Regions from separate parts of the Tistrella arctica genome, predicted to be linked through region 1. Evidence: riboswitches for the same ligand, from Rfam matches in the RefSeq annotation. Region 1 holds a riboswitch; each other region holds the start of a gene.
What was found. A riboswitch is a leader RNA that binds a small molecule or an ion and turns the genes downstream of it on or off. The one in region 1 is predicted to bind S-adenosylmethionine.
Positions count from the first base shown of each region.

Region 2: linked by a shared signal. The riboswitch ahead of metZ (O-succinylhomoserine sulfhydrylase) and the one ahead of metA (homoserine O-acetyltransferase MetA) in region 1 are both predicted to bind S-adenosylmethionine.
Region 3: linked by a shared signal. The riboswitch ahead of metK (methionine adenosyltransferase) and the one ahead of metA (homoserine O-acetyltransferase MetA) in region 1 are both predicted to bind S-adenosylmethionine.

Region 1 is NZ_JBBKTV010000001.1:578,142-588,816, reverse strand. It holds gene WG924_RS02690 (hypothetical protein) at 1-101, opposite strand, end outside; gene WG924_RS02685 (LysR family transcriptional regulator) at 304-1,248, shown strand; gene metA (homoserine O-acetyltransferase MetA) at 1,257-2,177, opposite strand; SAM-I-IV-variant riboswitch at 2,221-2,336, opposite strand; gene WG924_RS02675 (hypothetical protein) at 2,486-3,034, shown strand; gene WG924_RS02670 (thiolase family protein) at 3,558-4,742, shown strand; gene WG924_RS02665 (EthD domain-containing protein) at 4,891-5,280, opposite strand; gene WG924_RS02660 (AraC family transcriptional regulator) at 5,314-6,258, shown strand; gene WG924_RS02655 (SDR family oxidoreductase) at 6,306-7,061, opposite strand; partial or broken gene WG924_RS02650 (DUF1857 domain-containing protein) at 7,153-7,260, opposite strand; gene WG924_RS02645 (LysR family transcriptional regulator) at 7,728-8,621, shown strand; gene WG924_RS02640 (TetR/AcrR family transcriptional regulator) at 8,703-9,287, opposite strand; gene WG924_RS02635 ((2Fe-2S)-binding protein) at 9,453-9,959, shown strand; gene WG924_RS02630 (FAD binding domain-containing protein) at 9,956-10,675, shown strand, end outside.
Region 2 is NZ_JBBKTV010000003.1:429,213-439,887, forward strand. It holds gene WG924_RS08810 (hypothetical protein) at 1-726, shown strand, start outside; gene WG924_RS08815 (ABC transporter substrate-binding protein) at 876-2,159, shown strand; gene WG924_RS08820 (ABC transporter permease family protein) at 2,161-3,909, shown strand; gene WG924_RS08825 (ATP-binding cassette domain-containing protein) at 3,906-4,553, shown strand; SAM riboswitch at 4,642-4,721, shown strand; gene metZ (O-succinylhomoserine sulfhydrylase) at 4,779-6,053, shown strand; gene apaG (Co2+/Mg2+ efflux facilitator ApaG/CorD) at 6,227-6,634, shown strand; gene folE (GTP cyclohydrolase I FolE) at 7,092-7,739, shown strand; gene WG924_RS08845 (glycosyl hydrolase family 28-related protein) at 7,850-10,135, opposite strand; gene WG924_RS08850 (TrkH family potassium uptake protein) at 10,358-10,675, shown strand, end outside.
Region 3 is NZ_JBBKTV010000013.1:23,156-33,830, forward strand. It holds gene infB (translation initiation factor IF-2) at 1-2,759, opposite strand, end outside; gene WG924_RS23815 (RNA-binding protein) at 2,770-3,489, opposite strand; gene nusA (transcription termination factor NusA) at 3,525-5,135, opposite strand; gene rimP (ribosome maturation factor RimP) at 5,145-5,639, opposite strand; gene trmB (tRNA (guanosine(46)-N7)-methyltransferase TrmB) at 6,070-6,837, opposite strand; gene metK (methionine adenosyltransferase) at 6,943-8,112, opposite strand; SAM riboswitch at 8,249-8,324, opposite strand; gene WG924_RS23840 (helix-turn-helix domain-containing protein) at 8,440-8,844, opposite strand; gene lnt (apolipoprotein N-acyltransferase) at 9,196-10,675, opposite strand, start outside.

The DNA.
Region 1 (10,675 bases):
CCGAACCAGTCCTCCAGATGCCAGGTATGGGTCAGCCGGCCATCGGCCATGGCGCGGAATTCGTGGATCGCGATCTGGAACGATCGCCCGGTCGGCGCCACCCGGATTGCCATCACTGAAGACGCGACAGAGCAGCTCGACGACACGGCGGTCGTCGGCGCCCAGCCCCTGCGGGCCTGGTTGTTCCTGATGGTGTGGCGACATGGCCATGGGTCCGGTCGTCCCGAATGAGAGTTGATGTCGGCGTCACCCCCACAGGAATAGGCCCGGCTGCGTCATCATTGAGATCGATAGAGAATATATGTGAACATCCAACGCGTGGATCTTCATCGCATCGACCTCAACCTGCTCATCGCCTTTGACGCGCTGATGACGGAACGCAGCGTCACCCGCGCCGGTATCCGGATCGGACGCAGCCAGCCCGCCATGAGTGCGGCACTGGCCCGGTTGCGCGCGCTGATCGGGGATGACCTGTTCGTCCGGGCGCCGCACGGTCTGCAACCGACACCGCGGGCGATCGATCTGGCCGAACCGCTGGCTCAGGCGCTGGCCCAGATAGAGCGGGCACTGGGCACTGAGCGGGTCTTCGATCCCGCGACCGCGACAACCGCGATCTCGCTGGGCATATCGGATCATCCGGGCTTTCTGATGCTGCCACGACTGCTGGACCGGCTGCGGCGTGACGCACCGGGCATGGCTCTGCATATCCGCGACATCGCGGCCCGAGACGATGCAATCGCGATGCTGGATGCCGGCACGGTCGATATCGCCGTCGGCGTTCCGCCCACCGCAACCGGCGGCGGTCGGATCCTGCACCAGCGGCTGTTCAGGGAACGCTTCGTCTGTGTGCTGCGGAAAGATCACCCGGCCGCGCAGGCACCGCTGGATCTGACCGCTTTCCTCACGCTGTCGCATCTGCTGGTCTCGCCCGAAGGCGACCAGTTCGGGCAGGTGGACGCGGCTCTGGCGCGACGGGGTCTGAAACGGCACCTGGCCCTGACCCTGCCCCATATGTACGCGGCGCCGCTGCTGGTGGCGCGGTCGGACCTGATCGCGACCCTGATGGAAGGCATGGTCATGGCCTCGGGCCATGCCGATGCCATGGTGATGCTGCCACCGCCGCTGGATCTGCCGGCGGTACCGTTCGTCATGTCATGGCACCGTCGCAACGACACCCATCCCGGCCAGCACTGGCTGCGCGGCCGGATCGCCGCCCTTGGCGATGCCGGCCGCGACCATGGCGATTGACCGCGCCGTCAATCGGCGCCGACGGCCTCGATGTCGAATGGCGTGGTCTGGTAGATCTCGTTGATCCAGTTGCCGATCAGCAGATGGGCGTGGCTGCGCCAGCGGTTTTCCGGCTCCCGGGTCGGATCGTCCTTCGGAAAGTAGTTCTTCGGCACCTGCATCGCATCGCCGGTCGCCGCATCGCGCTGGTATTCCTCGGCAAGCGAGGTCCGGTCGTATTCAAGATGATTGAACATGTGCAGCGAGCGGTGCCGTGGATCGTCAAGCAGGCACAAGCCGGCGTCGTCACTCTCGGCCAGCACGGTGATGCCGGCATCCCGGGGCAGATCCTCTCGCCGGATCTCGGTCCAGCGTGATACGGGAATCGAGAAATCATCGGAAAAGCCGCGCAGATAGGGCGAGGCCGGCGCCAGATTGCGGTGCCGGAACACGCCAAAGGCCTTTTCCGGCAGGTCATGCTTGGGCACACCGTGGAAATGATGCACCGCCGCCTGCGCGCCCCAGCAGATATTGAAACAGCGATGAACGTTCGTCTGGGTCCAGTCGAAAACGTCGCACAGCTCCCCCCAATAGGTGACTTCTTCAAAGGGCAGCCGTTCAATGGGGGCACCGGTGATGATGAAACCATCGAAGCGCTCCGACCGGATATCGTCCCAGCTTCGATAGAATGAACTCATATGATCATTAGATGTATTGCGCGCGACGTGGCTGCCGATGCGGATCAGCGACAATTCGACCTGTAGCGGCGTCGCGCCGATCAGGCGCGCGATCTGGGTTTCCGTCCGGATCTTGTTGGGCATGAGATTGAGCAGCCCGACCCGTAACGGCCGGATATCCTGCCGTATGGCGTCGGTCTCACGCATGACCATCACGCCTTCGGCTTCGAGCGTGCTCCGGGCCGGCAGGTCATCGGGAATCTTGATCGGCATCGACGCGTTCATCCTCCGACGTAGTGCGGGGCTGGCGCCGTGGCGTGATCCGATTGATTGCCGGTCCGGCCACATCCTCCCCCATGAAACAGGACGGGAGTGCCACCTTGCCCGGTCGGCAGGTTGGCGTTGGGCGCGCCCCAACTCTTGATGTCGCGTCAGTTGTAGGGGAGATTTCCGGCCGTCTCAAGGGGCAAGTATGACCGCCTGCGTGGCGCTGCATGCCCGGATGATCGCCACGGCGCGGAGACATCGATCGGAAACAATTCGCCAGACGTCCTGTTGCCGGCCACAGCCAGAGCCGGGCGGTGTCGTGGGGCGGCATGCTGGCCTGTATGGTTCTGGTCGGCCTCGTCTTCGCGGCGGGTTACAGGATCACCGACATGCGCTATGCCCGCGCCGTCGACACATCGGGCTGGACGGCCGGGGCGCAGGCGCCCGCCGACCGCTTCATTGCCAGAGCGGACTGGCGATCCTATGGCGGCACCCATGCGAATGACCGGTTCTCGGCGCTCGACCAGATCACCCCCGACAATGTCGCCCGGCTTGAAAAGGCGTGGTCGTTCTCGATCGGCGACATGCCGAAGCCGGGCGAGAAAAGGCGCGGCCGCGAATTCAGCTTCGAGGCGACCCCGATCAAGGCCGGCAATTCGCTGTATCTGTGCACACCGCACCGCGACGTGATCGCGCTCGACGCGACCACGGGCGATGAAACGTCCGGTGACGGCGGCATGGTCGATCTGCGTCAGAACATGGGGCCGGTGCCGCCCGGCTTCCATTTCATCACCGCGCCACCGCTGGTGATGAACGGCAGGATCGTGTTGAGCGGCTGGGTCTATGACAAGACGCCCGACTAGCTGAATGTCCTGGGTGTGCCCTGCGCCCGCAGGTCCATCTGCCGGCCGGCGGCAATACCAAGCCGCTGACTTACATAGGCGCGGACGGTCGGCAATATGTGGTTCGCCGCCGGCGGGCATGGTGGCATCAGGTCTCGCAATGGCGACGAGGTCATCGCATTCGCTCTCCCGCAGAAGGGCGCGCGGAACCGGCCGACCCCGATGTGGCCTGTTCAGGTGATCCCGACTGCGCCGTGACCGACGGAACGAGGGACTACCCGATCAGGTCGTCCCCGGCTGAAATTCTCCGTCCGTGCCGTTGACATTTACATGATGGTTGTCATATTTGTGATCTATGATGATAAACATCATGAATATGGGCGCCATCAGGGAAAGGGCAAGCCGGCGGCCACTCGCGGCATTCATCCCGGCCGCGCTCTATGGTGCGGGCGCCGCGGACGATCCGACCATTGCAGCCGCAATATCGCCTTCCATCATCTGAACGCTGCACCATCGACGCCGACATCGAGGTCTGGAGAACATCATGAGCACGCGTCACATCATCCTTGGCCACCCGGTCCGCACGGCGATCAGCGCCTATAACGGCGCGCTCAAAGGCGTGCCGGCAACCGACCTCGGCGCCGTCGTCGTGCAGGAAACCCTTCGACGCGCCGGGCTTTCAGGCGATGACATCGGCACCGTGGTGATGGGCAATGTCATCCAGGCCGGCAATCGGATGAATCCGGCCCGCCAGGCGGCCATCGGCGGCGGGCTGCCGGTTTCCGTCCCGGCACTGACCGTCAACCGCGTCTGTGGCTCGGGCGCGCAGGCCATCCTGTCCGCCGCGCTGGAGATTGCCGCCGGCGACAGTGATGCCGCCATTGCCGGCGGCATGGAGAACATGGACCGGGCGCCATATCTGATGGATGGCGGGCGCTGGGGCTACCGGATGGGGCCGGCCCAGATCTTCGACAGCATGTTGACCGACGGGCTCAACGACGCCTTCTCCGGTCAGCATTCCGGCTGGCACACCGAAGACCTCGTGGCCAGGCTCCAGATCACGCGTGAGGCGCAGGACGCCTTCGCCGCGCGGTCTCAGCAACGCTTCGCCGCCGCACGCGATGCCGGGCGATTCGCAGACGAGATCGTCGCGGTCGACATCAAGGGCCGCAAGGGCAAGGAGCAATTCGCGGTCGATGAAGCCCCCCGCCCGGACACCACCATCGAGACGCTCGCCCGGCTGAAGCCCGCCTTCCGTCCGGACGGCACCATCACCGCCGGCAACGCGCCCGGGCTGAACAGCGCCGCCGCGGCGATGATCGTCGCCGAGCGCGGTTTTGCCGAGGCCAAGGGCATCGAGCCGATGGCCCGCCTTGCCGGCTATGGCGTCGCCGCCGTCGAACCCGGCCTGTTCGGGCTGGGCCCGGTGCCGGCGGTGCGCAAGGCGTTGAGCCGGGCCGGCTGGACACTCGGCGATATCGAGCGCATCGAGATCAATGAAGCCTTCGCGGCCGTGCCCATCGCCGTCGCCCGCGAGCTTGGCTTGCCCGAGGATATCATCAATGTCGACGGCGGCGCCGTCGCGCATGGTCACCCGATCGGTGCCACCGGCGCAATCCTCACCACCCGGCTGCTTTACGCCATGAAGCGCGACGGCATTCGGCGAGGCATCGTCACCCTCTGCATCGGCGGCGGCCAGGGAATTGCTCTGGCGCTGGAAACGCTCTGACCGGCGGTGTGGCCGCGTCGTTGATGTGATCCTCAAGGATCCGCGGAACTGCTATCGACACGGCCCACCGATCACCATCGGCCGATGTGGCCGATGGTGATCGTGCCGGTGCTCAGCCCCGCAGCGCCCGCAAGCGTCAGCACCAACGTCATCGCTGTTCGACCACAACGACCTCTTCCGTGACGAGCCTGACCACGGAGGACAGATCGATGAAATTGATGTGATCCGGATCGACCTTTGCCTGGAAGTTCTCCGACAGGAACAGAGCGTCCATATCGTCCAAACTGTCGAACCATGCCTCGACCACGGCATCGAATCGCAGCTCTGCAGAATGCGCCGCAAGCAACGGATAGGAGACGACGAAGCGGCGGATGTTCTTCGCTTCGGGGATTGCGAAGAGAAGAGGCGCGTGCACGTCGCGGCGGTAGTCCCTGAAGTCTTGAACGCCCATTCCTTGCCGGCGCTTGAAGCCGAGAATGACCTTTATCATGAAAGCCCCCTTCACATGAACGCGCCCCTGTGGCGGGCGTGATTTCATGGGGATAGCAATTCCAGGCGGTACGAACTATGCTTGAATATCCATATTTTCTTCGAGAACGTCCCCATGCTCGCCGACCCTCTGTCCGACGTCCTGTCATTGCTGAAACCGCATACCTATGTTGTGGGCGGATTCGATCTGGGTGGTGACTGGTCGGTTCAGTTCGAGAAGCACAGCGGCGTAAAGTACTACGCGCTCGTATCAGGATCTGCCTGGTTGGCAGTCGAAGGAGAGTGCGATCCGATAAGGCTGGATGCGGGTGATTGCGTTCTCCTGCCGAATGGCAGGCGGTTCGTTATCTCCAATAATCTTGCCTTCGATCCTACACCCTTTGAAGATTTACCTGAATCGGGCTGGAATGGCGGAATCATCACCATGAATGGTGGTGGCGACACGATGATGCTTGGCGGTCATTTTGACTATTCCGGACCGCATACCGATATGCTGCTGGGAACCATGCCGGCGGTCGTCGGCCTGCGAGACGAAAATGACAAGGCGGGCTTACGCTGGGTTCTGGAACGGATGCGGCAGGAATTGTCTGCCGCCCAGCCCGGCACCGCCCTCGTGGTTCAGCACCTTGCTCATCTGCTGCTCGTCCAGGCTTTAAGGCTCTACCTGTCCCACGGAACCGGACGGGGCGCAGGCTGGCTGTTTGCGTTGGGCGACGCCAAAATTGCAGCAGCCGTTGAAGCAATCCATGCAAGTCCAGGTGCGCGCTGGACGCTGCCGGCGCTTGCCGAAAAGGCCGGCATGTCGCGATCAAAATTTGCCGCGCGGTTCAAGGCGGTTTCGGGCTCGTCCCCGATCGACTACCTCAAGCGTTGGCGCATGCTTCTCGCCTGCGAACGCCTGACCAGGAGGAACGAGCCCGTCTCTGCAATCGCCTTGTCGCTGGGTTACGAATCCGAAGCGGCTTTCAGCACGGCCTTCAAGCGTGTCATGGGGTGCGCGCCCCGCACATACGCGACGCGCGGCTGACATGGCGCAAGGCCTCGGCGTCTTGCGCCATCAGGGCCGGCGGCACCCTATTTGTTGAGGAACGGGTTGATCGCCGCCAGCGTGTCGTCGAAGCGTCCCTCTGTCTCGGCATTGCGCATGAAATCAACGCCGTCCACCAGGATCTCGCGCGGCGTGGGCGTCTTCTGGAAGAGCGCGATGACCTGATCGGCGAAGGCATTGAGCGGCATGAAGCGCGCATTGGTTTTCTGGCCGGGGGTCAGATCGGTCTGCACGGCAGGCGGCACCAGTTCGACGACCTCGATCCTGCCCTTCAGAACCGCACGGAGTGATTCCGTGTAGTTGTGGATGGCCGCCTTGATCGCCGAATAGGTGGGCGCGATCACCAGTGGCACGAAGGCCAGACCCGAGCTGACATTGACGATGACCGCATCGGGCTGGCGGCCCAGATGCTCGACGAGCGCATTGGTCACCCGGATGGGGCCGAGCAGATTGGTGGTGACCGAGGCCTCCGCATCGCTCAGATCGCGGTATGTGTCGAGCGGCCCTTCCATGCGCATGATGCCGGCATTGTTGAACAGCACGTTGACGCCTGGAAAATCGGCAACGAGCGTCTTGGCAAAAGCCGCAACGCTTGCGGCATCGTCCATATCGAGCGTCAAAGCGTGGATATTCGGCCGGTCGCCGATCACCTGGACCAGCGTTTCCATCCGCCGGCCCGCGATGATCACGGTGTTGCCGAGATCGTGGAAGCGGTGCGCGAGCGCTTCGCCGATCCCTGTGCCACCGCCGGTGATGAGGATGGTGCTTCCTGTCGTCTTCATGGGAAGATCCTTGTCGGAGTGGCGGCTGAGCGTCTCCGCTTTACCGGGGCGAGCGTTTGCCCGCGCGCCTCGATGGCATCAGGGGGAAGGATCAGAGCCGACCCACGGCAAGCAGCTCGCGGGTGCGCCTCAGCGTCGACAGCAGAGCGGATCTGTAGCCCTTATCCTCGCTGTCGAACTGCTGCTGCTCGGCCTGCTCACGGGTGAGCCTGATGTCGCCTTCAGGGTTCACCGGAACGGTGGCGGTCGAATAGATCATGGTCCGTCTCCTTGACAGGGGGGTGCCGAAGCCCGTGGCGATCAAGCCGTGATCTGAGCGACGTCATCACGATAGGCGCGAAGCGGACGACCCGGCCGTTGCGCCACGCTTGACGAGTTGCTCGACGGCGTTGTGGCCGACAGTGCCGGTCGCACCGGTTACGAGAATGGTCATGGCGTCACGCCTCGGTTAAGCCGTTTGCCTGCTCCGACTCTAACGATCCATATTCATGCAGATAGACGCCAAATTTAGACAGACTGTCTCACTGATAGAACGATATCGCGATCTGCGCAGGCACGAGCGGCATCCCGGGTGCCGCCGGCACCACATCCAACGGCAGATCGGTGATCCACATCAGCCGTAATAACCGGTACACTGGGATAGTTCGTCTCACATATGGAACGCTTATGGATCTCCTCGCCCTTGCGGATTTTAATCTCGTCGCCCGGCACGGGGGGTTCGGAAAGGCCGCGCGCGCCGCCGCGCGCCCGAAAGCGACCCTGTCGCGGCGGGTCGCGGAGCTGGAGGCCAGCCTTGGTCTGCGCCTGTTCGAACGCGGGAGCCGCGCGCTGAAGCTCACCGAGGAAGGACGGGCGCTTTATGAGCGGACAGCGGTGTTGCTGACCGAGATCGATGAAACCGCAGCGGCGATCGCCTCGGGTGGAAACCGCCCGCGAGGCCGGTTGCGCATCAGCGCGCCACTGCTCTTCTCACAGGTTGCAATGGGTAAGCTCGCCGCTGAATTCGCGGTCAGATACCCGGAGGTACGGCTGGAAATCACGACCGAAGATCGAGCCGTCGACATGGTCGAGGAAGCGTATGACCTGGTGATCCGGGTCAATCCGGAGCGAGATGAAAGCCTCGTCGGACGGGTCTTTCTACGCGACCGGCTGGTCGTTGTGGCAAGTCCGGCTGTCGCGCGGCCCACGGATAATGTCGCTGTCCCGGCCGTGGTCCGCGGACCCGGCGATCAGAGCGCTGTCTGGGATGTGGCGACATCAACGGGAAGATCGCGCATCACCGTGGAGCCGGTCCTGCAACTGTCGTCAATGATCATGGTGCGCGATGCGGTGCGCATTGGTGCCGGCGCCGCCCGTCTTCCGATATCGCTCGTTGGTCACGATCTGGCTGCCGGCAGGCTGGTTCATTGGGGTGATGTGGATGGACCGGACATAGCCCTGTGGACACTCTATCCGTCACGGCGGCTTCTAAGCGCGCGCGTATCGGCTTTCCTCGATCATTTGAAAGAGGCCTTTCCGAAGGGCACGCCAGATGAACTGGCAGCCTATATCGAGGCGTAACAGGCCCGCCGCGTTTCGGCGACGGCGCCAGGCCCTGACGACGCAAGGCGCTGGCGGCACAAGGCCCTCAAGTCACGGCCCTCAAGTCACGGGCGTCTTTGCCGCCAGCGCTCCCCACATCGCTTCGAAGCCCCAGTCACAGAACGCCGCGGCCCGCTCGGGTTCACCGGACATGAAATCGATCGTGGTGGTCGCCATGGCTTCCATGACGGCGCCAATGAACATGACCGGCGCGTCGCGCATCGGTCCTTGCCCGCTGACCCGTCTGACCAGCGCAAGCATATCGGCGACGCCATCGAGCCCCTTCGCCCGGCTGTCGGCCGTGATCTTGTCCGATACCTGAAGTTGAGCGAGCGCCCTGCGCTTCGCCGGCTCGTGAACGCCCCAGTCGGTCCAGGTCTTCCAGATCCCGTTGAGCTGCGTCCGCAGATCCGCTTCGTGCGACACCGAAGCGGCAACCCTCGCCTTCAGTTCTTCCTTCAAATGCAGATACAGATCATTGAGTAAGACGTCTTTGTTGGAAAAGTAGACGAAGAGCGTTCCATCCGCGACACCCGCCGCTCTGGCGATCTTCGCGGTCGGCGCGCTCAAACCCTCATCGGCTATGACACGGGCGGCCGCTGACAAGATGGCGAGACGCTTTTCCTCATCTCTCTGGCGAGCCATCCATAGTCCTCCATAGTTCTGCGCAGGCAGAGCCTCGCACTTGCAATTCCGCGAATGACGGCACATATAATGAGTGCCTAGGCAGTTATAAATATGTGCCCGTGTCCGTATATGTGCCCTTGCGACATGACATTTCCATCTGCGTCTCCAGAGAGGAGCACCTGCATGGCGATCATTATTAACGGCAGCGAGATTGCCGTACCAGAGGACGTTCGTGTTTCCCTGCTGGATCTGCTGCGCATGCAAACCGGCCTGACGGGCACAAAACCCGGTTGCGACCAGGGCGCCTGTGGAGCGTGCACGGTTCTGGTCGACGGCAGGCGCGTCCTGTCATGCCTGACCTTGGCGGCGCAGATGGACGGCCGGTCCGTCGTCACGATCGAAGGCATCGGAACCCGGAACGAACCGCATCCCCTGCAACGCGCCTTCATTGAATGCGACGGCCTTCAGTGCGGCTATTGCACACCGGGGCAGATATGCGCCGCCATAGCGATGCTCGACGAGATGCGGGCGGGCCTGCCCAGCTATGTCACCGAAGAGCTGAACGCACCAGCACCGCTGTCTCGGGAAGAAATACGCGAACGGATGAGCGGCAATCTGTGCCGATGCGGTGCGCATAACGGCATCGTCGATGCCATCCTGCACGTGGCGACGGAGCAGACCGGATCATGAACCCGCTCAGCTATATCAAGCCGCCATCGGTCGACGAGACGTCGACGCTGATGCGACATCCCGGCCACCGGCTTCTGGGCGGCGGAACCAATCTCGTCGACCTGATGCGCAAAGGCATCGAGCATCCATCGGGGCTAGTCGATGTCGCGGCCTTGTCGGACCTGATCGAAACCAGAGCCGATGGCAGCCTGTTCATCGGCGCCGCGACGCGCAACAGCGCCGTCGCGGCCCATCCGCTGGTGCGTGCGAAATATCCGGTGCTGGCGCGCGCAATTCTGGCGGGCGCCTCGGCCCAGATCCGCAACATGGCGACGGTCGGCGGCAACATCATGCAGCGCACGCGCTGCCTCTATTTCCAGGATCCCGCCACAGGCTGCAACAAGCGCGTGCCCGGCAGCGGCTGCGACGCGATCGGCGGGTTGAACCGACATCATGCGATCATCGGCACGTCGCCCTCGTGCATCGCGGTCCATCCGTCGGATATGTGCGTGGCCTTGGCGGCGCTTGACGCGTCGGTTCACGTGACCGGCCCCAACGGCCCGCGCATTGTCCCGCTGGTCGATGTCCATCGTCTGCCCGGGGATCGACCCGATCTCGACACCGTGCTGGACAGCCACGACCTGATTACGGCCGTGGAGATTCCGGCCCTTCCGCCAGGCACGCGGTCGGCCTATCGCAAGGTGCGCGATCGGGCGAGCTATGCCTTCGGGCTCGTC
Region 2 (10,675 bases), on a different contig from region 1:
GCCGAGGTCGACCGGCTGCGCGACGAGAAAGTCGCCGCCGAGACCGCGGTCACCGCGCTGGAGATGGAGGTTGCCCAGACCGACCCGCAGCGGGCAGCCTGGCTGGACGAACGGATCCCTCCGGCCGACGGACCAGCACGGGAGGCGGATCCGCTTGCCATGCTTGGGCATGAGACGCTGTCGACCGTGATCGAGCAGGCCGCACATCTGGATGGCGCCGCGATGCAGGTGGTTGCAACCACGATCGAGGCCCTGCCCACCCCTGGCGAGGTGGCGCTCTGGGCCGAGTCGACGTCGACCGCGAAACTGATCGAGACCGCCGAAACGCTGGGCCACGCGCCAGGCGCGCTGCCGCCCGAGGTTCTGGCCGCGAATGCGCGGCTGGTGGAACGCCTCGACACCTTCGAGCAGAACCGCGACGACATTCTGGCCCGCCCGGAGACGCCACCCCCAACGCCCGAGCTTGACGAACGTCACGCGCGGCAGCAGGAGGCGCTGGACCGCAAGCTCGACGAGATGCGGGCGATGCAGGAGGCGCGCATCGATCGGGGCGACGTGCGCGACCCGGATGCGCTGCGCGCGGCAATGGACGCGGCGGCCGAGCGCGAGCGGCAGATGCTGGAGCAGCGCCACGAGGCCGAACGCCAGAGGGCGGCCATGGAACAGGCCGAGCGCGCGGCGATGGCCCGTCGCGAAGCGGAGATGCTCGCCGCACGGCAGCGCTGACCGCCCGGATTCCGCGCCCCGGCCATCGTAAGCGTCCCGACCACTGCAGCCCCCGGAAGACACCGCTCAAGCCTTCGTGATTTGCCGCAGACGCCCGGTTCCGGCTTATGGTGGTGGCGATCGGACAGACCAGCGGCCAGGGAGCGGGCATGATGACGGCAGGCGTGGCGAAAACGGGTGGATGGCTGCTGTCGGCGGCGGCGGCGCTGCTGATCGGGTTGATGGTGCATCAACCCGTGGCGCGGGCGGCGGACGCGGATGCGCCGGCCGGCGCGCCCGCCGGTGACCCGGCGGCCTGGGATGCCGTGCTCGCCGAGGCGCGCGGCCAGACCGTGCGCTTCAACGCCTGGGGTGGCGACCCCAAGATCAATGCCTTCATCGCCGATATCGGCCGGCAACTGGCCGATTGCTGCGCGATCACGCTTGAACAGGTGAAGCTTGCCGATACCGCCGAGGCGGTGGGCCGGATCCGCGCCGAGGCGGCGGCCGGGCGGCTTCAGGATGGCGGATCGGTCGATCTGCTGTGGGTGAATGGCGAGAATTTCGTGGCGCTGCGGCAGGCCGACCTGCTGTATGGCCCGTTTCTGGACCGGCTGCCCGATGCGCGGGCGATCAACCTTGGCGCCAATCCGGCGCTGACCTCCGACGGCCATATCCCGGTCGACGGCTATGAGGTGCCCTGGGGCCTGTCGCAATTCGCGCTGGTCTATGACAGCGCGGTGACCCCGCGGCCGCCGCGCGGCCCAAAGGCGCTGGCCGGCTGGATCGGCGCCCATCCCGGCCGCTTCACCTATCCGGCGCCGCCGGATTTCATCGGCACCACCTTTCTGAAGCAGATGCTGATGATGCTGCTGGACGATGCCGGCCGCGCCGCGCTCGCGGCACCGGTCGACCCCGCCCGCGCGCCTCTGATCACGGCACCTTTGTGGGACTGGCTCGATCGGGTGCGGCCGTCATTGTGGCGAGCCGGTCAGGCCTATCCGCCAAGCGGCCCGGCGCATGAACAACTGCTGATCGACCGGGCGGTCGATCTGGGCTTCGCCTTCCATCCGGGACAGGCGGCATCGGCGATCGCCGCCGGGCTGATGGCCGACACCGCCCGGGTTGCCGGCTGGTCGGGCGGCGGCATCGCCAATGCCCATTTCGTGGCGATCCCGCGCAATGCCCCGGCCAAGGCGGCGGCGATGGTTGCCGCCAACCATCTGATTTCACCGGCAGCCCAGGCCGCCAAGCTGGACCCGGCGGTGTGGGGCGACATGACCGTGCTGGCGGCGGACCGGTTGAGCGATGACGGCCGCGCCCGCTTTGCCGCCATCGATCTGGGTCCGGCATGGCCGTCGGATGACGAACTGGGCCCGGCCCTGCCCGAACCGCATCCCGACTGGACCGGCTGGCTGGAAGCCGAATGGGCGCGGCGTTATCTGGGCGGTTGAGATGCAGACCCCGAACCCGGCCGGGCCGGCCGCCTTCCGCCCGGCGGCGGTGATCCGCCCGTCATGGCCGCTGATGGTGGCACCGGGCGCGGTGATCCTGCTGCTGGCCGTGCCGCTGCTGGGCGGACTGGCGGCAACCGGGCTGGCCGCCGCCGATGGCGCCGCATGGCAGGTGCTGGTGACTGAGCCGGGCCTGCTGCGGTCGGCCCTGCTCAGCCTGTGGACGGCGCTGGCCGCCACCCTGCTGTCGGTGCTGCTGGCCGGCGGCATGGCCGCGGGGCTGGCCGCCCTGCCCGGTTTCGGCCGCATGGCCGAACGCGCCGCCCTGGTGATGGTGGCGGCCCCCCATGCGGCGGTGGCGGTGGGGCTGGCACTGCTGATCGCCCCCACCGGGCTGATCTTCCGCGCCATCAGCGGCGGTGGCGGCGCCCTGCCGCCGGACCTGGCCGTCCCCGGCGACCGGTTCGGGCTGGCGCTGATCGTGGGGCTGGTGCTCAAGGAAACCCCGTTCCTGCTGGCGCTGCTGCTGGCGGCACAGGCGCGGCTGGGTGCCGGCGCGGTGCTGGCCCGCGCGCGCTGCCTGGGCTGGCGCCCGGCCAGCGCGTGGTGGCGGGTGGTGGCGCCACAGATCTGGCCGGTGCTGCGCTGGCCGGTGGTGGCGGTGCTGGTCTATGGCATCGGCACGGTCGATATGGCCGTGGTGCTGGGGCCGAGCCTGCCGCCGAGCTTCGCCGTGCGCAGCCTGTCGCTGCTGTTCGATGCCGACCCCGCCCGTGCCGCCGCCGGCCATGCCGCCGCCCTGGCGCAACTGGCGCTGGCAGCGGTGGCGGTGGGCATCTGGTGGCTGGGCGCGCGGCTGGCGCGGTTCTGGCTGGCGGGCGGTCGCGGCGATCATCCGGCCCGCATCGATCCACCGCTGGTGCGACGGCCACCCCAGCCCGTGGCGCCGGCGCTGTCGGGCCTGTCGGGGCTGGTCGGCGGTCTGGCGCTGCTGCTGGCAGCCGCCAGCCTTGCCACCCTGGTGATCTGGGCGCTGGCGGCAAGCTGGCGGTTCCCCGATCTGCTGCCCATGCGCTGGGCGCCGGACCGGCTGGCCGATACCGTGGCGCTGCTCGGCAATGTCATCGCCCGCACGGTCTGGCTGGGGCTGCTGCCGGTGGCCATCGCCCTGCCGCTGGCGGTGCTGGTGCTGGAACGCGAGGCTTTGGGTGCCGACGGCGGAACCGGGGCCGGCCGCTCGCTGTCGCAGGCGGCGGAGGCGCTGGTCTATCTGCCGCTGCTGCTGCCGCCGGCGGCGTTCCTGGCCGGCATCCGCGCGCTGGCGCTGCGTCTGGGGCTGGACGGCACGGTGGCGGCGGTGGTGTGGTGCCATCTGCTCTATGTGTTCCCCTATCTGTTTCTGGCGCTGCGCGAAAGCTATCGCCGCACCGATCCCCGGCCGCGGCTGCTGGCGCGCAGCCTGGGGCGAGGGGCGGGGGGCGCCTGGGTGGCGGTGATGCTGCCGCTGACCGCGCGGCCGATGGCGATTGCCACAGCGATCGGCTTCGCGGTTGGTGTGGCGCAATATCTGCCGGCGCTGATGATCGGCGGCGGCCGGCTGCCGGTGCTGGCCACCGAAGCCGTCGCCGCCGCATCGGGCATCGACCGGCGGGCGGCATCGACGGCCGCCCTGCTGATGACCGTCCTGCCCGCCATCGGCTTCCTTCTGGCCAGCTTGATCCGCGCGCCGGCCCGGGCGGTACGGCAATGACCGCCGGGCTGGTGCTTGACCGGCTGGCCCTGCGCATCCATGGCCGGCCGCTGATCGGCCCGCTGAATCTGGCGGTGCCGGCAGGCGTGATCGGCGCCGTGGTCGGCCCGTCGGGCGTGGGCAAATCCACCCTGCTGGCGGTGATCGCCGGCATCGCCGGGCCGGGGGTGACCATGGCCGGCCGGGTGTGGCTGGACGGCACCGCCATCGACACTCTGCCGCCCGAGGCGCGGCATGTGGGGTTGATGATGCAGGATGACCTGCTGTTCCCGCATCTGACGGTTGCCGCCAATATCGGCTTCGGCCTGCCTGCCGGGCTGCCACGGACCACGCGCCGGGCCTTGATCGACGCGGCACTGGCCGAGGCGGGGCTTGCCGGGCTGGGTGGCCGCGACCCGCTGACCCTGTCGGGGGGGCAGCGGGCACGGGTGGCGCTGATGCGGATGCTGGCGGCACGCCCGCGCATGGTTCTGATGGACGAACCCTTCGCACGGCTGGACCGGCCGCTGGCCCAGAGGCTGCGCACGGCCGTGTTCGCCCGCATCCGCGCCGAGGCGGTGCCGGCGCTGATCGTGACCCATGATCCCGACGAGGCGGCGGCGGCCGGCGGGCCGGTGCTGGATCTACAGGCCGCGGATGGGTGAAAGATACTGATATCTTCAGGACTTGACCCCCGGTCGCGGCCGGGCGTATCGTGGCGCCCTGATGTCGCGGGGCACGTGTGGCTTGTGCCGGCGCATCCGTGGGGATTTGGGCCGGCCGGCTTGCGGACCACGTAAATCTCGCTGCTAAAAGGTCGGGAGCGGGCGCAGAACGGATTGTGCGTCGACCCGGCCAGAGGCCGGGTTTTTTTATGCGGACATGTGACCATGCGGGAAGACGGGGGCCGGAACGGCGTCGAGGACGAATGTGCGGCCGATGACGGGCTGTGGGAGAGCGATCGGGGCGGCAGCGACAGGACGGCGGCCGGCGCCGGCCGCCGTCAGGCGACGCTGGCGGTGCGCGGCGGGCTGGACCGCAGCCCCCATGGCGAGACATCGGAAGCGCTGTTCCTGAATTCGGGCTATGTCTATGACAGCCCGGCCAGGGCCGAGGCACGGTTCAAAGGCGAGGAGCCCGGCTTCGTCTACAGCCGCTATGGCAACCCGACGGTGCGCACCTTCGAGACCCGCCTGGCGGCGCTGGAGGGCGCCGAGGCCTGCCGGGCCACGGCATCGGGCATGTCGGCGGTATGGACCGCCCTGGTCTGCCAGCTCCGCCAGGGCGATCATGTGGTCGCGGCCGAAGCACTGTTCGGATCGTGCCAGTACATCCTGACGGAATTGCTGCCCCGGTTCGGTATCGAGACCAGCTTCGTGCGCGGCGACGATATCGCGGCGTGGTCGGCGGCGGTGCGGCCGAACACCAAGGTGTTCTTTCTGGAAACCCCGTCGAACCCGCAGCTTGAACTGATCGACCTTCAGGCGGTGGCGGCGGTGGCGCGCGATTGCGGCGCCAGACTGGTGGTCGACAACGTGTTCGCCACACCGATCCTGCAGAAGCCGCTGCAACTGGGCGCCCATGTCGTGGTCTATTCCGCCACCAAGCATATCGACGGCCAGGGCCGGGTGCTGGGCGGCGCGATCCTGTCGGACGAAGCCTTCTGCGATGGCGAGCTGCGCAATTTCCTGCGCCATACCGGCCCGACCTTGAGCGCCTTCAACGCCTGGGTGCTGCTGAAGGGGTTGGAAACCCTGCCGCTGCGGGTGCGGGAACAGACCCGGGCCGCCACCGCGCTGGCCCGGCGGCTTGAAAATCATCCGGCGTTGACGCGGCTGATCTATCCGGGCCTCGCCTCGCATCCCCAGCATGCCCTGGCACGCCGGCAGATGCAGGGCGGCGGCACGGTGCTGGCGCTGGATTTCACCGGCGGCAAGGATGCGGCCTTCCGCTTCCTTGAGCGTCTGGAGGTGGCCGACATCTCGAACAACCTGGGTGACAGCAAGACCTTGGCCACCCACCCGGCCACCACCACCCATCAGCGCCTGACCGCCGATCAGCGGACCGCCGTGGGCATCACCGAAGGGCTGGTGCGGGTGTCGGTGGGGCTTGAGGATGTGGACGATCTGGCGGCCGATCTGGGGGCCGCACTCGACGCCGCATAACCGCCCGCGACACCGGCCTGCCGATTAGGGCTTGCGCTCGGCACTGGAAATCCGCTGCATTGGTCGCAATATTGGCTTCGCAGACCCTTCGAGGCCGGCATGCGGGCGGGTTTGCCGGGGTGGCGGCATCGGTAGGGTGTCGCCATGATGCGACGATTGAGCAGGTGGGGATGATGGCGGCGGAACATGAATACAGCGCGACAACCCGCTCGATCATGGTGGCGGTACGTCCGTTCTATGTCGACGACCAGTCATCGCCGGAAGACGGGCAGTTTGTCTTCGCCTATCACATCCGGATCGAGAATCACGGCGCCGACACGGTCCAGTTGCGCAGCCGCCATTGGCGGATCATCGATGCGCTGGGCCGGCTTCAGGAGGTGCGCGGGCCGGGCGTGGTGGGTGAGCAGCCGGTGCTGGCACCGGGGGAGAGCTTCGAATACACCAGCGGCGCACCGCTGACCACGCCGTCGGGCATCATGGGCGGCAGCTATCAGATGGAGAGCGCGGCCGGCGAGACGTTCGAGGTCGAAATCCCGAGTTTCTCGCTCGACAGCCCCCATGCCGCCCAGACGATAAACTGACCGCCGGCCCCCGGTCGCAACCGGATGAGGGGCCTGCCTCTGGCAATCCGCGCAGAATGGACTAGATCAGGTCTGAGCCCCTTTGGGGCGCGCGCGCAGGGACTGCCGGCACCGGGCGCTGCTTCGCCGTCCGCGATTTTCGCCGTGGACGGGCTTGCAGGGGTAGCTGGCAAAACCTATAGTAGAAGTTCCATCAGGCAGGTGCAGGGCGATCTCTGGTTGCATCGCCCCATCCTGCCGCCGGTTCGCGGACCGGAAGGCCGCCGTATCGCGGCCAACTGTTCCGCGTGATCACGAAAGCCGTCAGGGCATGTCCGCACCGGCGATCCGGCAGGCGGGTGCCCACGTAACCCGACCGCTTTCGTACTATCGGCCCGCCGCCCGACACGACGCTCCGCGCAAGCTTTCAGCCGGAGCGACGTGTCCAGCCGGCCGCACCCTGGGAGTTGCTTGAGCGATGACACGCGAAAACGTGCTGGCGGTGAAACTTGACGGCCAGGTGAAGACCCCGGACGCGACCTCTGCGGCGCGGCCCGACCGCGCCGAAGCCGAAGCCGCCGTGCGGACCCTGATCCGCTGGGCCGGCGACGATCCCGACCGCGAAGGCCTGCTGTCCACGCCCGATCGCGTGGTCCGATCTTATGAGGAATTCTTCGCGGGCTATGCGCAGGATCCGGTCGAGATCCTGCAGCGGACCTTCGAGGAAACCGACGGCTATGACGAGGTCGTGGCGCTGCGCGGCATCCGAATCGAAAGCTATTGCGAGCACCACATGGTGCCGATCATCGGCGTCGCCCATGTCGCCTATCTGCCGCGCAGCCGCGTGGTCGGCATCTCGAAGCTCGCCCGCGTGGTCGAGGCGTTTTCGAAGCGCCTGCAGATTCAGGAGAAGCTGACCTCGCAGATCGCCAATGCGATCGAAGAGGTGCTGAAGCCCAAGGGTGTGGGCGTGGTGATCGAGGCCGAGCACCAGTGCATGAGCACCCGCGGCGTTCACAAGCCCGGCGTCAGCATGGTCACCAGCCGGATGCTGGGCGAATTCCGCCACAACCCGACGCTGCGTCGCGAATTTCTGACCCTGATCGGCAACCCGGCCGGGTTCTGATCGGGGCGGCGATACACACTGAAGCATGAATAAAGGCCCCGCCGGCAATGCCGGCGGGGCCTTCTTCTGTCTGACAGTGTCGTGGCTGGCAGGATCCGTACCTGGCAGGATCAGTGGGTCGAGGCGTCGAACGGCACCACGACCACACGGGTGGCCACTGTGCCAGCGGCGGTGGATGTTGCGATGACATCCTGGGTGGCGGCATCGACGCTGAGCGTATAGGCGCTGCCGGTGCCGAGAGGGACCAGCACCAGCGTGGCGCTGACCTCGGACTTCAGCACCAGTGCCGTGTGCTGATAGCTGAGCCCCAAAGAGCTGACGATGATCACGCCTCGGAATCCGGCCGGCAGCGCCGCATTCTCGACCACGACCGCGGGCGTGCCATTGGTCAGGTTCAGGCGGTGGTTGATGAAACGGTTGTCGATCGTTCCGTCGAAGCGGGTGGCGCCCTGAAACAGTTGATCGCCAAGCTCGACAAGCGGCCCGTCCAGTGCCTGAAGATCCGCGGTCTTCATGACATTGAGGGTCCGGTCGAAGCGGCCACGGATCACCTTCTGGGTATCACGCATCACCAGTTCGAAGCGATTGCGCGCCTGGACATTGTCGATGTCATCCTCCTCATAATCATAGATCGCGGTAACCGGTGCCGCCAACGAACTTGCCCGCCGGATCGCCGCGCGGATATCCAGCCCGGTCGGCTTCGCATGCGGCAGGTGCTTCACCAGAAACCCGCCGTGCTCACCCACCTCAAGTTCGACGTCCAGCGTGACATTGAAGATGCCACCGGTCCCGTTCGCTGTATTGAACGGATAGCTCATCACCGGTGTCAGCACGGCACCGCTGCCGCTGGACGACACCACCGTCAGGGTCGGCGGGCGCTGATAGCCCTTGCCGGTATCCAGGGTCTTACCGTCCGGTCCATCGGCGTAGAATGCCGTGGGTTCCATTACCGCTTCGGTAATGACGCCGCCGACGATTGTCAGCGTCACGGCCCGGTCGTTGCTCGGGCCGCCGCCGATCAGATCATGGTGATAGTCGACCGTGTCGGTGTCGGCATAGCCGCTGCCGCCATTGGTGACCGTGATGCTGCTGATACGTGCATCCTGCTGCGTGAAGGTGGTGTTCCACAGATGGTTCAGTTTGGCGACGTAGCCCTGGATGCGGATATGGCTGTTGCGCGCCGTGCCGCGGATCAGATCGCTGCCGCCGGTGCCGGTCACGCCGGTGATGTTGTCGTTCGAGATCCGGATGTCGGCATGGACATTGTTCGCATTATACAGGGTCAGCACGCCACCGATGCGCCGGGGATCGTCGGCGAAGTCCCCATAGGTCGTCCCGTCCGGGATCTCGGCCTCATAAGCGGCATTGCCGACATTGTGCAGCCAGATGTTCTTCAGATCGCAGGACGACTCCATCTGGCTCGCCGTGCCCTGGATGATGAAGCCGTATTTGCAGTTCTTGGCGATAAGAGTGTCCACCACCACCTGGCGCAGTTCACGGTCATTCGACGCCGTGCCTTCGATGGTCGCGACATAGTCGCAATCGTCGACCAGAATGTTGCGCAGGATCACCTCGCTCTGACCAAGCTGAAGAGTGATCGCCTTGCCGCCGCCGCCCTGGAAACTGTCGAGCAGGCCCACGGTGTTTGACAGCAGGTTGTTGCGGCAGCCACGGATGCGCACATCCTGAACGATGATCCGCCCGCCATGGCTGATTGCATTGGCCGAGGGGGCGGAGATGCCAAGTGCGTTGCAGCCGGCGCGGATGACGATGTTGTTGGCGTCCAGCGTGCCACCGTACCAGTGAACGTTCTGGGCATGACGGATGCTGACCAGCCCGCCCAGATGCCCGGTCCCGCTGTCGCTGGTGTTGGTTCGGGCATCCCAGTAGCCGCGATCCCAGTCGATGAACGGGTCGACCTCGTTCACCGGCAGCGCCTTGATGATTGCGCCATGAGCCAGGACGATGGTGTTGGAGCGGACCGACAGCGCCTTGCGGACCCGATAAGTGCCCGGCGGCAGCAGCACCACTTTCCAGGCATCCGCAAAGGTCTCGGGCAGGCCGGCGCCTGTACCGATGTTGATATCCGCCGAGGTCTTGCCCCAGCCGACAAGGTCCAGCCGTGCATCAAACAGCGTCCGCAGGGCATCGGTATCGTCGCTGATGCCGTCGCCGGTGGCGCCGAAGTCGCGGGCATCGAGATACTGCGCATTCAGCTTCTCGGCCAGCGTCCGCGCCTCGGTGTGCAGGTTGTATTCGCCAGGGGGGCTGCCGCCCTGATCAGGTTCCGGATCGACACCCGTGGGAAGAAGCCCATTGACCCTGCTGCAATAGGTCGCCACGGCGATCTCGGTTTCCGGATATTGATAAATCACGTCCGATGCATCCGTGCTCATCATCTCTGTCCCATATCGTGAAACGCCACCGGCCGCTGCCGGGGCCTCTTCACCTGAACCCGTCAGGCCGTTTGGCACCAGCAAGCTGGTGTTGCCGCGTTGCGGCAGCACCAGCCCCATGGACAGCGGCGGCGGTTTCCCCGATCATCGCCGGCGGTGCCGCGCCCGAACCCGGGCCCGCGGCCGCATTGTGTTGCATTGCAGCATCGGGAGCCCGCCACTGTGATCGACATCAAGCCGGTGCTGTTCATCATCGGCGTGCTGCTGGCGCTGCTGGGCGCGGCCATGCTGTTGCCGGCCGCCTTCGACGCGCTGGCCGGCCATGCCGACTGGGCGGTGTTCGTGGTGTCGTCGCTGGTGACGGTGTTCGCGGGCGTCAGCCTGGTGCTCACCACCCGCACCGCGCACCCCACCTCGCTGGGGCTGCGTCACGCCTTTCTCACCACCACGATGTCGTGGACCGGGGTGGCGGCCTTCGCAGCCCTGCCGTTGATGTTCGCATCCCCCGACATCACCTATGCCGGCGCCTTTTTCGAGGCG
Region 3 (10,675 bases), on a different contig from region 1:
GCCTGGGCCAGGGTCACATCCGACTCGTTGATGCCGCCGACGGCGCCATGCAGCATGCGGACCGCGACTTCCTCGTTGCCGAGCTTGGCCAGCGTGGAGGTGATCGCTTCCAGCGAGCCCTGCACGTCGGTCTTGACCAGCACCGGCAGCTCTTTCTTCGCCCCGGCCGAGATTTCCGACAGCATCTGTTCGACAGTGCCACGGGCGCCGAGGGCGGTGGCCGCACGGGCACGCTGCTCGCGCTCGGACCGGAAGTCCGAGATCTCACGGGCCTTGCGCTCGTCTTCCACCACAACCAGTTCGTCACCTGCCTGCGGAACGCCCTGGAGACCCAGGATTTCCACCGGCACCGACGGTCCGGCCTCTTCGACCTTGCGGCCCTTGTCGTCGATCAGCGCACGCACACGGCCCCACTGGCTGCCGACCACGAAGGCGTCGCCGGTCTTCAGCGTGCCCTTCTGGACCAGCACGGTCGCAACCGGACCGCGGCCCTTGTCGAGCTTCGCCTCGACCACGGCGCCCTGAGCGGCGCGGCCGGTATTGGCGCGCAGTTCCAGCACCTCGGCCTGCAGCAGGATGGCTTCCAGCAGCTTGTCGAGGTTGTAGCCGGTCTTGGCCGAGACCTCGACGGCGATGATGTCGCCGCCCAGTTCTTCCAGGACCAGTTCGTGCTGGAGCAGCTCGTTGCGCACCCGTTCGGGGTTCACGCCCGGCTTGTCGATCTTGTTGATCGCAACCACGATCGGCACACCGGCGGCCTTGGCGTGATTGATCGCCTCGACCGTCTGCGGCATCACGCCGTCATCGGCCGCGACCACCAGCACCACGATGTCCGTCACCTGCGCGCCACGGGCACGCATGGCGGTGAAGGCGGCATGGCCGGGGGTGTCGAGGAAGGTGACGTGATCGCCGGTTTCCAGCTCGACCTGATAGGCGCCGATATGCTGGGTGATGCCGCCGGCTTCGCGGGCCACGACATCGGTCTTGCGCAGCGCATCCAGCAGCGAGGTCTTGCCGTGGTCGACATGGCCCATCACCGTCACGACCGGGGCGCGGTGGGTCAGGTCATCATCGGTATCGTCGAGACCCAGGATGCCCAGTTCCACATCGTCCTCGGCCACGCGCTTCACCCGGTGACCGAATTCGGTCGCGACCAGTTCGGCCGTGTCCGCGTCGATCGCCTGATTGATGGTGGCCATCACGCCCAGCGTCATCAGCTTCTTGACGACATCGCCACCGCGCACCGCCATGCGGTTCGCCAGTTCCTGCACCGAGATCACCTCGGGCACGATCACGTCACGGATGACGCGGGCCTGGGGTTCGGCCTGCCGGCCGGCGCGGCGCATGCGTTCACGCTGACGGCGCATGGCCGCCTGGCTGCGCTGGCGTTCGCCCTCGTCGCCGCCTTCGACCAGACGCTTGATCTCGCCCTTGCCACCACGGCGACGATCGTCGCCGGGGCGCGCGGCCGGGGTCGCACGCTTGTTCGCGGCCTTGGCGCGGCTCTCTTCCTCGTCACGCTCGACCTTGCGGGCACGTTCGGCCGCACGGGCACGGGCGCGCTCGACATCATCGTCGAGAACCGGGGTGGTGGTGGTGGCGCCAGGGGCCGCCGGCCGGGCACCGCCCGGACGATCACCACGCGGCGGGCCACCGGGGCGATCGCCGCTGCGGAAATCGGGCCGGGCCGCGCCACCGGGGCGGTCACCACTGCGGAAATCGGGCCGGTCACCGCGCGGAGCGCCGCCACCGGGGCGGTCGCCACTGCGGAAATCGGGCCGGTCGCCACGCGGAGCGCCGCCAGCGGGGCGGTCGCCACTGCGGAAATCAGGCCGGTCGCCACGCGGAGCACCGCCAGCCGGACGGTCGCCACTGCGGAAATCGGGCCGATCGCCACGCGGAGCACCGCCAGCCGGACGGTCGCCACTGCGGAAATCGGGCCGATCGCCACGCGGGGCGCCGCCAGCGGGGCGGTCGCCACTGCGGAAATCGGGCCGGTCACCGCGGGGCGCGCCACCACCGGGGCGGTCACCACTGCGGAAATCGGGCCGGTCGCCACGCGGGGCACCGCCCGGGCGATCGCCACGCGGGGCACCACCAGTGCGGTCACCGCTGCGGAAATCGGGCCGGTCACCACGCGGGGCGCCACCACCCGCCGGACGCTCGGTCCGGGGGCTGTCGCCACGCGCCTCGACGGTGCGCGGGGTCTCGGCACGGGGCGCCGGCGCCTCGGGTGCCGGGGCAACCGGTGCCGCGGCCGCGGCCGCACGGGCCTCGATCTCGCGACGGGCGGCGTCCTCGGCCTCGCGGCGCGCCGCTTCCTCAGCCGCCTTGCGGGCGGCCTCCTCGGCGACCTTGCGGGCCTCTTCCTCAACCTTGCGGCGGGCCTCGTCCTCGATCTTGCGACGCGCCGCTTCCTCGGCCCTGCGGACCTCTTCCTCGGCACGGCGCTTCTGATCCTGAATCGCCTGTTCAAGCGCCCGCAGGCGCACATCCCGCTCGTCCTGCGTCAGGCCGCCGTCAGCGGCGGCGCCACGCGCACGACCGCGACCGCCGCCGGAACCGCTCCGGTTGCCCTGCTCGGGCACCGACACGGTCCGCTTGCGCTTGACCTCGACCGTCACGGTCTTGGAACGGCCGTGCGAGAAGTTCTGGCGAACCTGGGCGCCTTCCGCCGCAGGCTTCCTCCTCAGCTCAAGACGCCCGGCTCCCGACAGGCTGAGCGCCTTCTTCTGGCCGTCCTCGTTGGTCTCGCTCATATCGCTCCGGTTATCCGTTCTCTCTCAAGCCGGCCGACACCCGGTCGACAGGGTAGGGGGCATCCCTGAAACCCGCAAGGCGCTGGGCAGCGCCCAGGAAACGCTTCGCGAGCCGTCCTTCGGCAATCGCGACATTGACCGCATTCTCGCGTCCGAGAGCACGACCCATTTCATCGCGGGTCAATAGTGCGACGACAGGAACGCCCTTCAGCGCTCCCATGCGGGAGGCGGCCGTCTCTCCGGCATCCGATGCCAGGGAAATGGCGCCGACGGTGCCGGCATCGAGCCAGCTCCGCACTTTTTCGTATCCGGCGACAACCGCTCCCGCCCGGCGGCCGAGCCCAAGATATTCCAAACACCGGGCAGTTAGCAATCGCTCGACCGTCCCGATCAGGTCATCGCCGACCTGCGTCTGTGTCCGGAAGGCTCTTGAGAACAACCGGCGCTTGATTGCGATGGTCAGTGACGCCCGATCGGCAGTCACCCACGCACCGCGTCCCGGCAGGCTGGCGTCGACATCCGCGACCACCCGCCCTTCGGGGTCGAGCACGAAACGGATCAACCCGTCGGGCGATCCGCTCTGGCCCTTGACGATGCAGCGGCGTTCAGGCGCACGGTCGCGCGGCCCCGCATCGGTCGGCAGGTCGTCGCCTGCCGCCGCATCGGGTATCGCCACCATGCCGTCCGGCATTGCCGGATCGATCGCCACCACCATCATCGCTCCGTTCATGGCCCGGCGCCATGGGGTTCCGGGCCGCGTTCATATCAGGCCTTGGCGCCATCGGCGCCGGCATCGGCCGTATCACCAGCGCCAGCCTCGACGCCGACGGCGTCAGCGTCATCCACCACCGCGCCGGCCGCCGGTTCGTCCTCGAACCAGTGGGCGCGGGCGGCCATGATGATGCGGTTGGCCTCGGCCTCGTCCAGGGTGCCGGCGGGCAGAAGCTCGATCAGCTCGTCGCCCGACAGGTCGGCGAGGTCATCAAGGGTCTTCACCCCCTTCTCACCAAGCTGCGCCAGCATCAGCGGCGTCATGCCCTCGATCTCGGCGACCGCGTCCTCGACGCCCAGTTCGCGGCGCTTGTCGTCCATGCGCCGGTCACGGGCTTCCAGGAACACCTGGGCGCGGTTCTGAAGCTCGGCCGCGACATCGGGGTCGAAACCCTCGATGCCCGACAGCTCGTCTTCGGCCACAAAGGCGATCTCCTCGATCGACTCGAAGCCTTCGGTCACCAGGAGCTGGGCGATCACCTCGTCGACGTTCAGCGCCTCGATGAACAGCCGCGAGCGTTCGCGGAACTGTTCCTGGCGCCGCTCCGACTCCTCGGTCTCGGTGACGATGTCGATGTCCCAGCCGGTCAGCTGCGATGCCAGGCGGACGTTCTGGCCGCGCCGGCCGATGGCCAGCGACAACTGTTCGTCCGGCACCACCACCTCGATCCGCTGGGTATCCTCGTCCAGCACCACCTTGGCGACTTCCGCCGGGGCCAGCGCGTTGACCAGGAAGGTCGCGGTATCGGGCGACCACGGAATGATGTCGATCTTTTCGCCCTGCAGTTCGGCAACCACCGCCTGCACACGCGAACCGCGCATGCCGACACAGGCGCCGACCGGGTCGATGCTGCTGTCGTTGCTGGTCACCGCGATCTTGGCGCGCGATCCCGGATCGCGGGCGCAGCCCTTGATCTCGATGATGCCGTCATAGATCTCGGGCACTTCCTGCGCGAACAGCTTCGCCATGAACATCGGATGGGTGCGCGACAGGAAGATCTGCGGCCCGCGGGGTTCCTCGCGCACCGAGTAGATATAGGCCCGGACCCGGTCGCCGACGCGGAAGCTCTCCCGCGGCAGCAGTTCGTCGCGGCGCATCACCGCCTCGGCGCGGCCCAGATCGACCACGACGCTGCCATATTCGGCGCGCTTGACGATGCCGTTGATGATCTCGCCGACCCGTTCCTTGAACTCGTCGAACTGGCGCAGGCGCTCGGCCTCGCGCACCTTCTGCACGATCACCTGCTTGGCGGTCTGAGCGGCGATGCGGCCGAAATCGATCGGCGGCAGCGGGTCGACCAGGAAATCGCCGGGAACGGCATCGGGCTTGCGGTGGCGGGCATCGGCAACCGTGGTCTGGGTCGCTTCGTCCTCGACCTCGTCGACCACCTGGGTATAGCGGTACAGACGGATTTCGCCGGTCTTGCGGTCGATGGTGGCCCGGATATCGTGATCCTGGCCGTATTTGCGCCGACCCGCGGTCTGGATCGCCTGTTCCATGGCTTCGAGCACGCTGTCGCGGTCGATCGACTTCTCGCGGGCAACCGCGTCAGCGACCTGTAGCAGCTCGTGCCGGACCGGGCCGGTGTTGAAGTTGATGTCCATGGGGCGCACTCAGCTCCGGTTATCCTGGACGGCGGCGATCAGCTCATCGGTGAGGATCAGCTTCGCCGACGAAATCTCGTCGAAAGGCAGGGCCGCTTCGGCGCCGTCATCCAGACGGATCGCGACCAGCCCGCCATCACGCACGCCGGCAAGCCGGCCGCGGAACCGCTTGCGGCCCTCATGCGGGCGCCGCAGTTCCATCTTGGCCTCAAAGCCGGCGAACCGCTCGAAATCCTTGAACCGGGTCAGCGGCCGGTCGATACCGGGGGAGCTGACCTCAAGCGCATAGGCCTCGGTGATCGGATCCTCGACGTCGAGCAGCGCCGACACGACATTGCTGATCTCGGCGCAGTCATCGACCGTCATCAACTGACCATCGGTGCGCTCGGCCATGATCTGCAAGGTGGCATTGGTGCCCGATCGGAACACGATGCGCACGACCTCGTAACCGAGATCGCCGATGGCCGGCTCGATCAGCTCGGTGATACGACGAACGACGTCCATGCGCTCCTCCAGTGGCGGGGCGAGGCCAGACCGGCGCGGGCGACTGGCCCGGCACAGGTGATGGTCCGACGCGGCACAAACAAAAAAAGGCGGGCCCAAGGCCCACCCGGCGGAAGCTGCATGTGACCGCGACCTCCGGCGTGCCCACGCCGGATACCCCTCCGGTCCCTCACCGGGGCGGAAGGCTCGTCGGCTTGGGCGCTGGCGGGATCGCCGGCGGTCCGCAAACGCGGACGACGGTCAATATACGCATATGTAACGGAACCGCAAGGAGTTTGTCCCCGGGGGCGCCCGCGCCCCGCCGTCAATCTGCCGCAACCTCGCCTGCCTGCCATCGGCGCCTCAGCGAACGTGGGGGTGTCACTGCGGCCATACAAGACCACCCAGAGCGATTCCGCGCCGGAAACAGGCCGGATCTTCAGAAAAATGCTCAGGTCTTCAGAAACCGCATGAACACCGGCACGCGTCCCGCGGCGCGGGCCTTGGCCTCATAGCGGGTCTCGATCTGGCCGTCGGGCCGCCGCTGCCAGTCGCCCGGCCGGCGCGCCGTCCAGGTGAAGGCCGGATGGGCACGAACATGGGCCAGCGTCCAGGCACACAGATCGGTATGATCGGTGGCGGCCGTCAGTTCGCCGCCCGGCTTCAGCACCCGGGCCAGCGCCGCCACCGTCTCGGGCTGGATGAAACGGCGCTTGGCATGGCGGCGCTTGGGCCAGGGGTCCGAGAACAGCAGATAGACCCGGTCGAGACAGGCATCGGGCAGCACGTCCAGCAGGCGGGCGGCATCATCGCCCAGCACCCGCACATTGCGCAGGCCGCGGGCCTCCAGTTCTACCAGAAGCGCCGACATGCCGCCGATATAGGGCTCACAGCCGATGAAGCCGGTTTCCGGCTCGGCCTCGGCCCTGGCGATCAGATGCTCGCCGCCGCCGAAGCCGATTTCCAGCGCCAGCGCCGCCGGCGGATGATCGAACAGCGCCCGGGGGTCGATCGGCGACAGCGGCCCGCCCTCGCCGCGCGGCGGCAGCGCGATCGCCAGCGCCGGCAGCGTCTGTTCCAGCACCCGGCTGCGATTGGCTTTCAACGGCCGGCCGATGCGGCGGCCGAAATGGCGCCGCCCGACACTGTCGCCCTGGCTGTCGGCGTCATCGACATCAGGGTCGGTCGGGGCGGCGGGCTCAGGGCTTGAAACGGTCATCGGCGGTCCGGTGTCCGGGCTGGTCAGTGGGGTGGGCTGTCGACAAAAAAGCGGGCGGCATCCGGATCTCCGGATGCCGCCCCTTGCTGATCGCATGGATCAGGATCAAAGCACAAGCTGCTTGATCGCCTCCACCAGATCGGTCTTCTCCCACGAGAAGCCGCCATCGGCCTCGGGCTCACGCCCGAAATGGCCATAGGACGCGGTGCGGGCGAAGATCGGCTTGTTCAGCTGCAGATGCTCGCGGATGCCGCGCGGGGTCAGGTTCATCACCTCGCGCATCGCCGCCTCCAGCTTCGCCTCGTCGACCTGGCCGGTGCCATGGGTGTCGACATACACCGACAGCGGGTGCGACACGCCGATGGCATAGGATAGCTGAATGGTGCAGCGATCGGCCAGACCGGCCGCCACCACGTTCTTCGCCAGATAGCGCGCGGCATAGGCGGCAGACCGGTCGACCTTGGTCGGATCCTTGCCCGAAAAGGCGCCGCCACCATGGGGCGCGGCACCGCCATAGGTGTCGACGATGATCTTGCGTCCGGTCAGGCCGGCATCGCCATCCGGGCCGCCGATCACGAAATTACCGGTCGGATTGATATAGAGATGAGCGTCGTCGCACATCCAGCCCGCAGGCAGCGAGGCCTCGATGATCGGCCGCACGGCGGCCTTCACCTCGTCCTGGGTGACGCCGGCGATGTGCTGGGTCGACAACACGATCGAGGTGGCGCCCACCGGCTTGCCGCCTTCGTATTGCAGGGTCACCTGGCTCTTGGCGTCGGGGCCGAGCAGCGCCACGTCGCCCGAGCGGCGGGCGGCGCGCAGATTGCGCAGGATGGTGTGCGCATAATGGATCGGCGCCGGCATCAGCGCGTCGGTTTCCCGGCAGGCATAGCCGAACATGATGCCCTGGTCGCCGGCGCCTTCGTCCTTGTTGCCGGCGGCATCGACGCCAGCCGCGATATCAGCCGACTGATCGTGCAGAAGCACCTCGATCCTGGCGGTCCGCCAGTGGAAGCCGTCTTGCTCGTAACCGATGTCGCGGATGACGTCGCGCGCCACCTGCTCGATCGTCTCGGGCGACGTATCGCCCTTGGAGCGGATTTCACCCGCAATCACCACCCGGTTGGTGGTCGCGAGTGTTTCGCAGGCGACCCGCGAGAACGGGTCGGCAGACAGAAGATGGTCGAGAACGGCATCCGAAATCCGGTCACAGATCTTGTCCGGATGGCCTTCGGAGACCGACTCGCTGGTGAACAGGTAGTTGCTGCGGGCCATGACGCGTCTTCAACCCCTCAAGAACCGACGACGAACCGTGGTTCCGACCACGGTCCGGGCAACCTCGCGGGGTTTGAGCCCGCCGGCTGCCTACGATGGACTCCGTGCGTCTGGGTTCTCGGCGGGTTGACACGAGAATGCGCCCACCAAGCCCACTTAGCGCACTGTTTAACGTGGCGGCAAGCGGCACAAATCCGACCACGGACGGTTTGACATACCCACGCTCTCACATGCTGCGCTTGCAGCAGATGCAGAATTCGCGTGGTGGTTTTGCTCAAACCGTCGGATGAAACTTTCACGACGTGCTTCCGGAATCAAGCACGTTTTTCAGGCACCAGTTCCGATGGCGTCGCTCATCGAGCGGGCCAGGTCGATCACGCGGGTGCGGGTGCGTGCATCGGGAATGCGAGCGAAGTCGAAGGCCAGCATCTGGGCGTCCGGGCCTTCCATCACCGCCCAGTCGAAGCCGTCATCGATGCTCAGCAGCCCGCGTCCTCCCGCCACCGCTTCTGCCTGATCATAGAAGAACGATACCGGCACATCCAAGGCATGGGCGATCAGGAACAGCCGGCCCGCGCCGATGCGATTGGTGCCGCGTTCATATTTCTGGATCTGCTGGAAGGTCAGCCCCACCCGCTGCCCCAGCTTTTCCTGGCTGAGCCCCAGAAGCTGCCGGCGCAACCGCACGCGTCCACCGACATGAGCGTCAATCGGGTTCAGTCTCGTCACCATCCGCGTCATCCCTCCTCGAACCCCGCAGGCCTCGTTTCCGACCTGTTACCAGCCGGATAGATGACATCACGCCATGGCATGGGTCAACCCCGGCGCGCGCATGGGGCTGCACGAAACGCGTATTCCGGGTTGCATTCCCGGTCACACTCGCCTCCGGTGACAGGTTGAACACGCATCAGTTGCTTTTTTCCGCAGACTCGACATCGCAAAGTAGTTTACTGACTCTCCGGGGGAAAATCAGAGCGCCGGTTCAAACGTTCTACGGAATTTTCTCAGGAATAAAAGTTATCACTCGGACACTGCAAGATCATGAGAAGGTCATACCAAAATATATCAAGATCTTGTGAATGCTCAGGCAGCGTCGGTATTGCGGCGGGTGGTCAGCAGACCTGCCGCCATCACCAGCAGGGCCGCGATGCCGGCGGCCTTGTCGCCCATCCGGGCATAGATGGTCGGTGCCAGCGCCACCGGCAGCGGACCATCCAGCACGCCGCGTCGGTCCAGGGGCAACAGCGCCACGATCCGCCCCAGCGGGTCGACGATCGCCGATATGCCGTTATTGGCGGCACGGACCAGCGGCAGGCCTTCCTCGATCGCCCGCATCCGGGCGGCGGCGAAATGCTGGAAGGGGCCGGCGGTCAGGCCGAACCAGCCGTCATTGGTCACGTTCAGCAGAAAGCCCGGCCGGGCGGCGGGGTCGGCCCCGGCAGTGACCGCCCCGGGGAAGATCGCCTCATAACAGATCAGCGGGCTTGCCGGCGGCAGGCCGGGCAGCGCCAGCGTGGCGGGGCCGGGGCCGGCCGAGAAATCCATCGTCCCCTCAGTCAGCTTGGGGAACGGGTTGAACGCGCGCAGCGGCACATATTCGCCGAACGGCACCAGATGCGCCTTGTCATACACACCCCGGATGCGCCCGGCATCATCGATCGCCAACACACTGTTATAGATCAACGGCGTCGGCTCGGCCCCGTCGGCCGCACCGACCGGCGGTGGCACCCACTCCACCCGCGGCGCCCCGGTGATCAGCAACCCGCCCGGCGGCACCGCCGCCACCAGCGCCGTCCGGGGCTCGGCATCCTGTTCCAGGTAATAGCCGACCGCGGTTTCCGGCCAGATCACATGGCTGATGCGGTCGAAGCCCGGGCCACGGGTCAGATCGATCTGAGTGCGCATATGCTGCGCCCGCATGCCACCGCGCCATTTCTCGCGCTGGTCGATCGCCGCCTGCACCAGCCGCAACCGCACATCCGGCACCATCGCCGTCGCTGTCTCCGACAGCCGCGCCATACCCCATCCGGCGCTGCCCGCCACCACCAGCAGAATCAGCACCGCCAGCGCCAGCGCCGGGCGCCGATCGCCGGCCCCGCGCGTCACCAGCAAAGCCGGGCTTGTGAACACCAGCACCGTCAGCAGGCCCAGCCCATAGATGCCCACCACCGAGGCCGCCTGCGCCACCGGCGGCACCGCCAGCCAGGCACTGCCGGCCAGATTCCAGGGAAATCCGGTCAGCACATGGCCGCGCAGCCACTCCGCGGCCACCCACAGCACCGCGAAGATCGCGATCCGTCCGGGCCCCCGGCCACCCAGCCGCGCCTGCGCCACCCCGACAAAACCGGTGAAAATGCCAAGCCCCGCCGCCAGCCCCAGCACTGCCGGCACCGCCAGCGCGCCGAATTTGGCGGCATCGACGAAGAAGGCGACGCCGATCCAGTACAGCCCGGCGGCGAACTGGCCCAGCCCGAAGGCCCAGCCGGTCCAGAAGGCCGGCCAGATGCCGGGCCGGCTGCGTGCGGTTCCGCCATCTGCCGGCGTCCCATCCGGCGCCGGCCCG